Regions from separate parts of the Haloleucobacter albus genome, predicted to be linked through region 2. Evidence: predicted binding sites of a transcription regulator. Region 2 holds the regulator's gene; each other region holds the start of a gene.
The links. Region 2 encodes PhoB, which activates phosphate uptake and scavenging genes when phosphate is short. Its sites were predicted from a motif close to TGTCATNNANCTGTCAT; they were not measured.
Positions count from the first base shown of each region.

Region 1: the regulator PhoB is predicted to act here: its motif matches at 1,271-1,287, upstream of ACT6QH_RS06175 (RNA degradosome polyphosphate kinase).
Region 3: the regulator PhoB is predicted to act here: its motif matches at 2,046-2,062, upstream of ACT6QH_RS11010 (arsenate reductase/protein-tyrosine-phosphatase family protein).

Region 1 covers NZ_JBQWAS010000022.1:153,123-156,372, reverse strand. The annotation lists gene ACT6QH_RS06175 (RNA degradosome polyphosphate kinase) at 1-1,210, opposite strand, end outside; gene ACT6QH_RS06170 (P-loop NTPase family protein) at 1,376-2,125, opposite strand; gene ACT6QH_RS06165 (AI-2E family transporter) at 2,135-3,238, opposite strand.
Region 2 covers NZ_JBQWAS010000021.1:111,355-114,604, forward strand. The annotation lists gene ACT6QH_RS04990 (DMT family transporter) at 272-1,141, shown strand; gene phoB (phosphate regulon transcriptional regulator PhoB) at 1,199-1,897, opposite strand; gene phoU (phosphate signaling complex protein PhoU) at 2,084-2,800, opposite strand; gene pstB (phosphate ABC transporter ATP-binding protein PstB) at 2,820-3,250, opposite strand, start outside.
Region 3 covers NZ_JBQWAS010000028.1:224,438-227,687, forward strand. The annotation lists gene ACT6QH_RS11000 (NADPH-dependent FMN reductase) at 1-198, shown strand, start outside; gene ACT6QH_RS11005 (CHAD domain-containing protein) at 329-1,399, opposite strand; gene ACT6QH_RS11010 (arsenate reductase/protein-tyrosine-phosphatase family protein) at 1,503-1,973, opposite strand; gene ACT6QH_RS11015 (multidrug effflux MFS transporter) at 2,128-3,250, opposite strand, start outside.

The sequences.
Region 1 (3,250 bases), on a different contig from region 2:
TGGGGTCGCGGGCGGCCTGCCGAAGGAACTGAACCACCACATCAAAGGATTCATAAGGGTGGTGAACAAGAATGTCTTTTTCGCGAATTGCGAGAAAGCAGTCTCCTCCGTGGTCCCGGATACGCTCGGGAAATCGGGCATTATAGGCTCGGAACTTCAGGTCCGGCCGATCCACGCCCACCAGCTGCGAAAACTCGTTCAGCGCCAGCACGCCATTGACGACGAAATTCTCGTCATCTTCCACACCCAGTTCACGGGCGACGAAATTGCGCAGCTCTTCCGGCATGGCGGCATCCGCCTCCATGCGGATCACCTCACCATAGCGTCGCTGCTTCAGGGCGGTTTCGAACAGACGGACGAGATCTTCCGCCTCTTCCTCGATCTCCAGATCACTATCACGGATCACGCGGAAGACGCCCTGGCCCTTCACCTCGTAACCGGGGAAGAGCGAAGCGATGAACAGGCCGATCATCTGCTCCAGAGCGATGAAACGCTGTCCCGGCTGCTCGGCCCGGTCCGGCAGGCGGATGAAGCGGTCAACCTTGGCGGGAATGCGGATCAGCGCATTCATGCCGCGCCCGTCGCCCTCACGCACAAGCTGCAATGCCAGCGAGAAACCCAGATTGGGAATGAAGGGGAAGGGATGGGCCGGATCAATCGCCAGAGGCGTCAGAACCGGGAACACCCGATTGAGGAAATAGGTTTCCAGCGCTTCGCGGTCATCTTCGGTGGCATCCGCCCCGGAGACCAGAACCACGCCGGCTTCGGCCAGATCATGACGCAGTTCGCGCCAGCGTTCCTGCTGATCGGAAATAAGCTGCGCCGCGCTGGACAAAATGGTGGAAAGCTGGTCGGAAGGGGTCAACCCATCAGGGCTGCGCGTCTGCACGCCTTCGCGCACCTGCTCCTTCAGGCCCGCCACGCGCACCATGAAGAACTCGTCCAGATTATTGGCCGAGATGGAGAGAAAGCGCAGCTGCTCCAGCAGCGGGTGGTTTCTGTTGGAAGCCTCTTCCAACACCCGCCGGTTGAAGTGCAGCCAGGAAATTTCCCGGTTGATGAAGCGTTCTGGAGAACGCGCCAGTTCAAGAGCCGAGCGGGTCTCGTCATTCACGAAACCGGCTGCCTCTCCCGTACCGAACTCGCGCAGTGCAAGCTCGTTCCTGCCCAGATCCGCCGTGCTCACATTCGCCTCGCTTCCATCGATCATGTCGCGGCACGGTTCATCAACCGGCCCCCGCTTCAGCGGGCGCGACCATGACCTTGTTAGATGACCACTCTATGACGAAAGGGGTTATCCCGCAGCATAGCCCACATGTCGCAACATGAAATACCGCAACGGAAGAACATGGGCGCAAAAAACTTTGCCGCCATGTCATATTTCCTGGTCATATTCCCGTGCGGGCTCATCATCTTCGCCCTCATCTTCATGAACGGCAAGGGCGGGCTGCTCGCGCAGCACCTGTGCGGCAAGGGTACGGGTAACAGGACGACGGGCGGCAAGGGCGGCCTGATCCACCGCCTCCACAATGCGTCGCGCCCCGGCCACAGAACGTTGCATGCGCAACAAAATATAATTTACCGTGGCTTCATCCACAGCCAGTTGCCTGTCCGCGAAAAGCTTCACCAGCAGGGCTCCCAGCAGAGCGTCATCCGCCGGGGCAATAGTGAACAGAGGCACCGCCCGCAGCCGCGAGGCCAGATCCGCTGTAGCCAGCGTGAAACCGGATGGCGGCGTGCGTGATGTCAGCAGAACATAAGCCTGCTGCTCACGCGCCAGGTTCAGCAGATGAAACAGGGCGGCTTCATCAAACCCTCCTGCGGCCAGATCCTCCAGCACCAGAGCACCCGTCTCCAGTGCGGCGGGCACATTCTCCCGCGTCAGTTCGCACGCGGGCAGCACCAACGCATCGGCCTCCTCGGTAAAGATGCTCGCCAGATGGCTCTTGCCCGCCCCTTCCGGCCCGGCAATGCAGACCACACGAGCCGGCCATTGCGGAAAGGCATCAATCAGCGCCAGCGCCGCCATATTGCCGGGGGCCGCGAGAAAATCCTCGCGCCGCAGGGCGGGCGTGGCTGGCAGATGCAGCGCAAGCTGGCGGGAGGGAGCGCGGGCAGCAGCCATGAGAACCTTTCAGCGCCCTTCCTGGCACTGCTCCGGCTCGGATGGCGATTTCGCCTGATCCGTATGGCCGGTATACAGAATAGAGGCACGGTAACGGGTAATGGCGAAACTCACCAGCACGCCGGCTATGGCCGTCAAGGGCACCGCCAGCAGCAGGCCCACAAAACCAAACAGATAGCCGAAGGCAAACAGGGCGAACATCAGCCATACCGGATGCACACCAATGCTGTTGCCCACCAGCTTGGGATAAAGCACATAGCTTTCCAGAACCTGCCCGATCACAAAAATCCCGAAGATCAGGCCGATCATCGACCAGTCCGGGAAGAACTGCACAATCGCCACCCCCATGGCCAGCACAAAGCCGGTGAGCGTGCCCACATAGGGAATGAAGGTGATGGCCCCGGTGATAAGACCGATCAAGAGAGCAAAATTCAGCCCCGAGAGGGTGAGCGAGACCGCATAGAAGCTGCCCAGCAACAGGCACACCATGGCCTGGCCACGCACGAAACCGGCCACCGCCCCATCCATCGCGACAGCAAGGCCACGCACCACCGGGCGATGCGGCAGCGGAACCAGACGGTCCACGAACTTCACCATATTGTCCCAGTCACACAGGATGTAGAACATCACGACCGGGGTCACCACGATGAGCGAAAAGACCGAAACCAGCGCCCGGCCGCCTGTCCACACCGAGGAGAGCAGGCCCAGCAAATAGGAGACGCCCTGCGTCATCAGCTCGGAAATCGTGCGCTGCATGTCCGGCAGGCGATCGCCCACAATATGGCTCAGCCATTCGCGGTTTTCTTCCGTAAACAGCCCTTGCAGGCGCACCACATAGGAGGGCAGCCTGTTCATGAATTCCAGAAGCTGGCTGGCCAGAAGCGGCAGCAGAACCAGCAGAACCAGCACCACAACCAGCAGCATGATGATGACCACCACAAGGGCGGCCAGCATGCGCCGGATGCCGATGCGCTCCATCCGCACCACGACAGGGTTGAGGAAATAGGCCAGAACAATGCCCATGACGAAGGGCAGCAGGATGCCGCTCAGCAACCATAGACCGAGCGCCACCACGACCAGTGCACCGACCCAGAAGCGCCACTCAATGCGCATGGGCTGCGCTCC
Region 2 (3,250 bases):
CCGCAAAACAGTGTAGGCGCGCTGGTCGAGAATCCTCAGGCGCCGCGAGATCTCGGCTGTTGTGAGTTCCTCTCGCGCCAGCCCTAAATACTCTCTGAAACACTCATGCGGAAAGCCCATCTTCACCATTACAGAGACGGTCATAAGCCAAAGAGTATAAAGGCTTGTCTCGCATCAGGTGCGAGCAGTCGCAGCGGCCGATTCGCCCCCCTGCCACGCTCCCAACACTGTTCAGTTCCACCGCTCAGCGCCAGCCTCCCGGAACCACGCCATGCCCCGCCTGACAAACCTGCTGCTCACCGCCATGGCCCCCATCATCTGGGGCAGCAGTTACATTGTCACCACACAGTTTTTGCCAGAAGGCTACCCGCTCACCATCACGGTTCTGCGGGCGCTGCCAGCAGGGCTGCTCCTGCTACTGCTGAGCCGCCAACTGCCATCAGGCATCTGGTGGTTGCGCGCTTTCCTGCTTGGCGGGCTGAACTTCTCCCTGTTCTGGGCCCTACTCTTCATCTCTGCCTATCGGCTGCCCGGTGGCGTGGCGGCAACGCTCGGCAATTTTCAGCCGCCAATCGTCATTCTGCTGGCGTATCTGCTGCTTGGTGCGCCCATCCGGCCACTTTCCGTACTGGCCGTTTTCGCTGGCATTTCTGGCGTAGCCATGCTGGTACTGACGCCCGTAACACAACTGGACCCGCTGGGCATTGCAGCAGCCCTCGGCAGTGCCGCTTCCATGGCGACGGGCATCGTGCTCACCCGCCGATGGCAGCCTCCGGCCTCGTCACTGAGCTACACGGCTTGGCAACTCAGCGCAGGAGGACTGCTACTGATCCCCCTTGCCATTGCCTTTGAACCCCATCGCCCCGAGTTCACCTGGGTGAACATTGCTGCCATCAGCTGGCTCAGCCTTGCCGGCGCTGCGCTTTCATGCCTGCTCTGGTTTCGGGGGCTCGCCCGGCTGGAAGCGCCTGTCGTCTCATCTCTCGGCTTTCTCAGCCCACTGACCGCCGTTCTTCTGGGCTGGGTCTTTCTGGGACAGAGCCTCACCGCATGGCAACTTCTTGGTGCCGGGCTGGTTCTGGGCAGCATCTGGCTCAACCAGCGCACTTACAGCGCACCTTCCCACTCTTCACCTGCATGAAAGAACGGAGGGGCGATGTGATAGAAAATCCGCCCCGACACCACTATTCCGCAGTCTTCAGCCGCGCGCGAACATCTCGTTGAAGCTGTAACCCGCCCCACGTACCGTACGGATGGGGTCCAACTGTCGACCACGATTGATCGCCTTGCGCAAACGCCCGACATGCACATCCACCGTGCGCTCGTCGATATAGACATCCTGTCCCCACACGCCATCCAGCAGTTGCTCGCGTGAGAAGACCCGACCAGGGCTCTGCATCAGAAATTCCAGCAACCGGAATTCTGTGGGGCCCAGATGGATTTCCCGTCCGGCGCGATGAACACGATGGGTTTCCCGATCCAGCTCGATATCGCCGGCTTGCAACAGCGTGGCAACATGCTCCGGCTTGGCCCGACGCAGAAGGGCGCGCACGCGAGCCACCAGTTCCGGCACAGAGAAGGGCTTCACCACATAATCATCGGCCCCGGTGGAAAGTCCGCGCACCCGCTCGGTTTCCTCGCCTCGTGCCGTGAGCATGATGACAGGCAGACGCTGCGTCTCGGGTCGGCTGCGCAGGCGGCGGCATAATTCAATGCCAGAGAGGCCGGGCAGCATCCAATCCAGCACAACCAGATCCGGCACGCTTTCACGCAAACGCGTTTCCGCTTCGTCTCCTCGATCCACGCTTTCGACGCTATAGCCTTCCGCTTCCAGATTGTAGCGGAGCAGCAGGGTGAGGGGCTCCTCGTCCTCGACGATCAGAATACGCGCCGGCACTGTTCACACCTGTCTGTATAAAGCGAACGGCACCGGCCAGAATACTCTGCGCCTGCAAGCCGTGCGCCCGGCGGGCACAAAAGCGCCCACCCGGTTTCGCCCGAGAATATGAAGGCCTACCGTGAGGTGGCAGGCCCTTCCCTTCCGACCAGGGCCGGAAGGGAACAGCACCCTTTCCCGAAAGGCTCAATCTCCGGGAAAAGCCACCGTGGTATCGCTGGAAGCATCCGCCTTTGGCCGATTTTCCGGCAGCACCTGCCCCGTGACCATATAATAGATGATCTCTGCAATATTGGTGGCATGGTCGCCCATACGTTCAATATTCTTGGCAGAAAACAGAAGATGCGTGCAAACAGAGATGTTACGCGGATCTTCCATCATATAGGTCAGAAGCTCGCGGAACAGTGAGGTATACATGGTGTCGATATCACTATCGCGCCCCCACACCTCAACAGCCTTGGCCGCATTGCGCCCCGCATAGGCATCCAACACTTCCTTGAGCTGCTCCAGAACCAGGTCTGAGATATGCTCAACACCGCGCACCAGCTTCTGGGGGTGATACTCACCCTCAATAGCGATCACACGCTTGGAAATGTTTTTCGCCAGATCGCCAATACGCTCGATGTCATTGGCGATGCGGATGGCAGCCACGATCTCACGCAGATCCCCCGCCACCGGCTGACGCTTCGCGATAATGAGGACAGATTTCTCCTCAATATCGCGCTGCATCTGGTCAATGCTATCATCAAGCAGCACGACCTTCTGTGCCAGAGTCACATCGCGCTTGATCAGCGAATTGACGGAATCGGCCACCAGCCGCTCCGACTTGCCGCCCATCTCGACGACGGCGCGGCTGATTTCCTTCAGCTCTACATCGAACGAGGTCACAATATGATCGGGCATCCCCACGGTCCTTCCCTCCTCAGCCAAAGCGGCCGGTGATGTAGTCGCGCGTCTTGATTTCCTTCGGGTTCGTGAAGATCACATCCGAAGGCGCCACTTCGATCAGTTCACCCAGATAGAAGAAGGCGGTGTTATCAGCACAGCGCGCGGCCTGCTGCATATTATGGGTCACGATGACGATGGTGAAGTCACGCTTCAGCTCATCGATCAGGTCTTCGATCTTCGAGGTGGAGATCGGGTCAAGCGCGGAGGTCGGCTCGTCCAGAAGGATCACTTCCGGGCGCACCGCAATGGTGCGGGCAATGCACAGACGCTGCTGCTGACCGCCGGACATGCCGAGCGCCGAAGTGTTGAGGCGATCCTTCGTCTCGTCCCAGATGGCAGCCTTGCGCAGGCACCATTCCACACGCTCATCCATCTGCGCCTTGGAGAGCTTCTCATGCAGGCGCA
Region 3 (3,250 bases), on a different contig from region 2:
TTCGGCGCAAACCACCATCTGCGCCAGTCTCTGGTGTTTCTGGATATGCCGGTGATGCAACAGCCGGAAGCCTATATCGGCCATGTGAATGATGCGCTGGATGCCGAAGGCAAAGTAAAACAGGACAATATGCGGAGCTTCCTCAAGACCATAATCGACAGTTTCGCCGATTGGACCGAGCGAACCCGCCCGCAATAAGCTCAGGGTTGGCCCGCCAGCTTAAACGGAAAAAACAACATGACGGAAGCCGGTGAAAAAGTATCGGCTTCCATCTTTCAGGCCCAATGATCCAGCTGATATCCGCGAAGACCAGACCAACAGCGCGGGCTTATTCCCGCCCTGTATCCGGCGTTCCATCCGCATCAGGCAAGGGCTTCTCCAGCTCGCCATCACCCGGCTCCGCCGGCAACGCGTCCATCTCCTCCGCCGGCAGCACCTCCATCGCCTCCGCCGGCAGCACATGCCAATCCGCCGCAGTGCGTATGCGCGGCGGGGGTGTCGGTGTGCCCAACGGCTGAATATGCTGGGCAAAACCACGGGAAGAACGACGGAATAGCCGCGCATGCTGCTTGCGCGCCTGCTTCTCCAGCCTCTTCTGCAAGCGCTTCATGGCCCGCTCCAGACGTGCGAGCGTGCCTTCCGGCACATCTGCCCGCACAGCATCCAGCAGAGGGCGCAGGGTTTCAATATCCTGATAAGCTCCCAATGCGTCGCGCAGACGTTGGGCGCGAATGGCCCGCTTTGAGCCCTTGCCACCGAACCACGCCGCCACGAAGCTCATCTGGTAGCGATGCGTCACCACCCGCTTGCGCGCCTCATGCATAGCATGGGGAGCAGCGCGACCTGTCTCCTTGTCCTCTGCGAAATCAGCCTTGCGGGCAGCACGATAAGCCCGCCGCAAACCTGAGACCAGATCCGCCTCAGCCGCTTGCCGGGCCAGCCCCATGGCCAGACGCGCATCGGCATCTTCCAGGAAGATGCGCAGCAATTCCCGCAGGTGATCTGCCTCCTGAGCGTCGTCATGGTCCGCCCCGATGGCCTTCTGCGCCAGGGCGATATCTTCCTCGCGGGCCAGACCGGCCTGTTGCAGCATCTGCAAGGCCTCCTGCGCGGTTGCCCGGTCTCGCGCATGGGCAAGGCCGCGGGCGGCGGCGGCCACTTCATGGCGCGCCTGTCGCGCATCCTGCCCCGGAATGAGCCGCAGCAAGGCACGATATTCCTTCATCGCCTTGCGGGCATCATGCACCATTTCCACCGCATCAGGATCAAGCTGAGCTGCTCGAACTTTATCAAGCACAGCAGTCAGAGCGCACACCAGTGGCGGCGCAGTCACAACAGTGGTGGATTGATCTATCACCCGGCTCTTCTTCCCGTCAGATTTGTTTTTCTTCTTGGACATGCTGCACCCCTTTTTCTGCGGCGGGACACTGCCGGCCCTGTCCATCTTCATCAAACCGCACAAAACAGTACAGAACAAGGCCGCAAGCCGGCCCCTTCACCGTTCAGGCCGCGGCCTGGGCCATACCCGCCCCTTCCAGAGGAGCCAGTTCCAGAATCGCCTGTCGCAGCGCAGGCAGAAGATTGCGATAGGCCAGCCGGCGCGCATGAGCGTCCGCCATCAGCGCCGCATCTTCAAACCGCATGGCCCGCAACCGCAAACGATGCAACCAAGGATGACCTGTTGACACATGGTGCGCCCCCTTGACCAGCGGCACCACGACATCCACCCGTGGCGCACCGGAAAGTGCAAACAATTCCAGAGGCTTGGAAGATAGTCCATCGGCCGGCACGCCGGCCTCATGCAAACATTCCAGCGCCACCACATCTACCGGCGCAGTCTGGCCGGCCGCTGCGCTGAAGGCTCGCAAATTCAGGTTCAGCCGCGCGGAAACATGCATAGCAATGGCTTCAGCCATCAGGCTGATACCGGCATTGTCCCGGCACAGAAAAAGGATGGAATGTCGCCCGATCATGGTTCAAAAGCCTCTCGAAGACATCGGCGCACCTTCGCCCGCTTCGTTCGGCGCGGACCATAGGGCCCTCTCTCAACGGAGAGATGACACTTTGCGACCATTGTGGATGGGCGCCATGTTTTCTTCGCCCCATTCACCTTTCTGGCCGAAAACCTCAATTCATCTGTTGTTTTTCATTCCGACGGAAAGTACCGGCTTCGATTTCATCGCCAGCCGCCCCCACCACGCCCAGCGGATCTGCCGCCAGTTCCAGATCGGTCGCATCCATAAGAGGGCCGGCCGTGGCCGCACCCTCTCCCTCCTGCCCACTGGAAAGCGGGCGCAGCAATCCATAAGCCGCCAGCGCGATCAGGCACATGATGGGCAGCAGGGTCATCAATGCCGCCAACGGGGTTGGAAACAGCAGGGCCGCGAAGGTGCCGCACATGCCGCCGCCAATCTGCATGAAGCCGGTGAGCGCGGAGGCCGCGCCGGCAATATGTGGAAAATTGGCCAGCGCCGCCGTGGTGCAACCGGGCATCAGCATGGCCACCCCGAAGGCCCACAGGGCAATGGCCCCCATCACCGAAAGAACGGAGGGCTCCACCACCCGCAGGCCAACTCCCAGCCCTGCGGCCCCGCACAGCACCAGCACCAGTGCCGGCAGCACAAGCTGCATCGCGCCATATCTGCGCAGCAAACGGCCTGTCACCAGCGTGCCGCCCATGAAGGCTCCGGTCTGCATCAGCATGGCCATGCCGAACTGCACCGGGCTCAGCCCCACCGTGTCGATCAGAACGAAGGGCACCAGAGAGGCCATGGTGTAGATGCCGCCCAGCGTCGCGCCAATCACCAGCCCCGCACGCATGAAGCTACGATCCGCCAGCAACTGCCCATAGCTGCGGATGATTTCCACCGGGCGCATCAGGGCGGCATTCTTGTTGCGATTGGTTTCCGGCACCATCAGCACCAGAACCAGCACCAGAAACAGCCCGTAAAGACACATCAGGGCGAAGATACCATGCCAGCTCACCACCCCCAGCAGCAGCCCCCCAATGGTGGGAGAAACCGCCGGTGCGATAGCCAGCATGGTGCCGACGAGATTCATGATCCGCGCCGAAGCCTGGCCCACATACTGATCGCGCACAATGGCGCGTGATATGGCGATGCCCGCCGCACAACCCACGCCCTGCAACAGCCGCCCGGCAATCAGCCATTCCATGGATGTGGCCGTAACCGCCACAAGGCTGCCGGCCAGATAGGTGCCGAAAAAACCCAGCGCCACCGGCTTGCGGCCA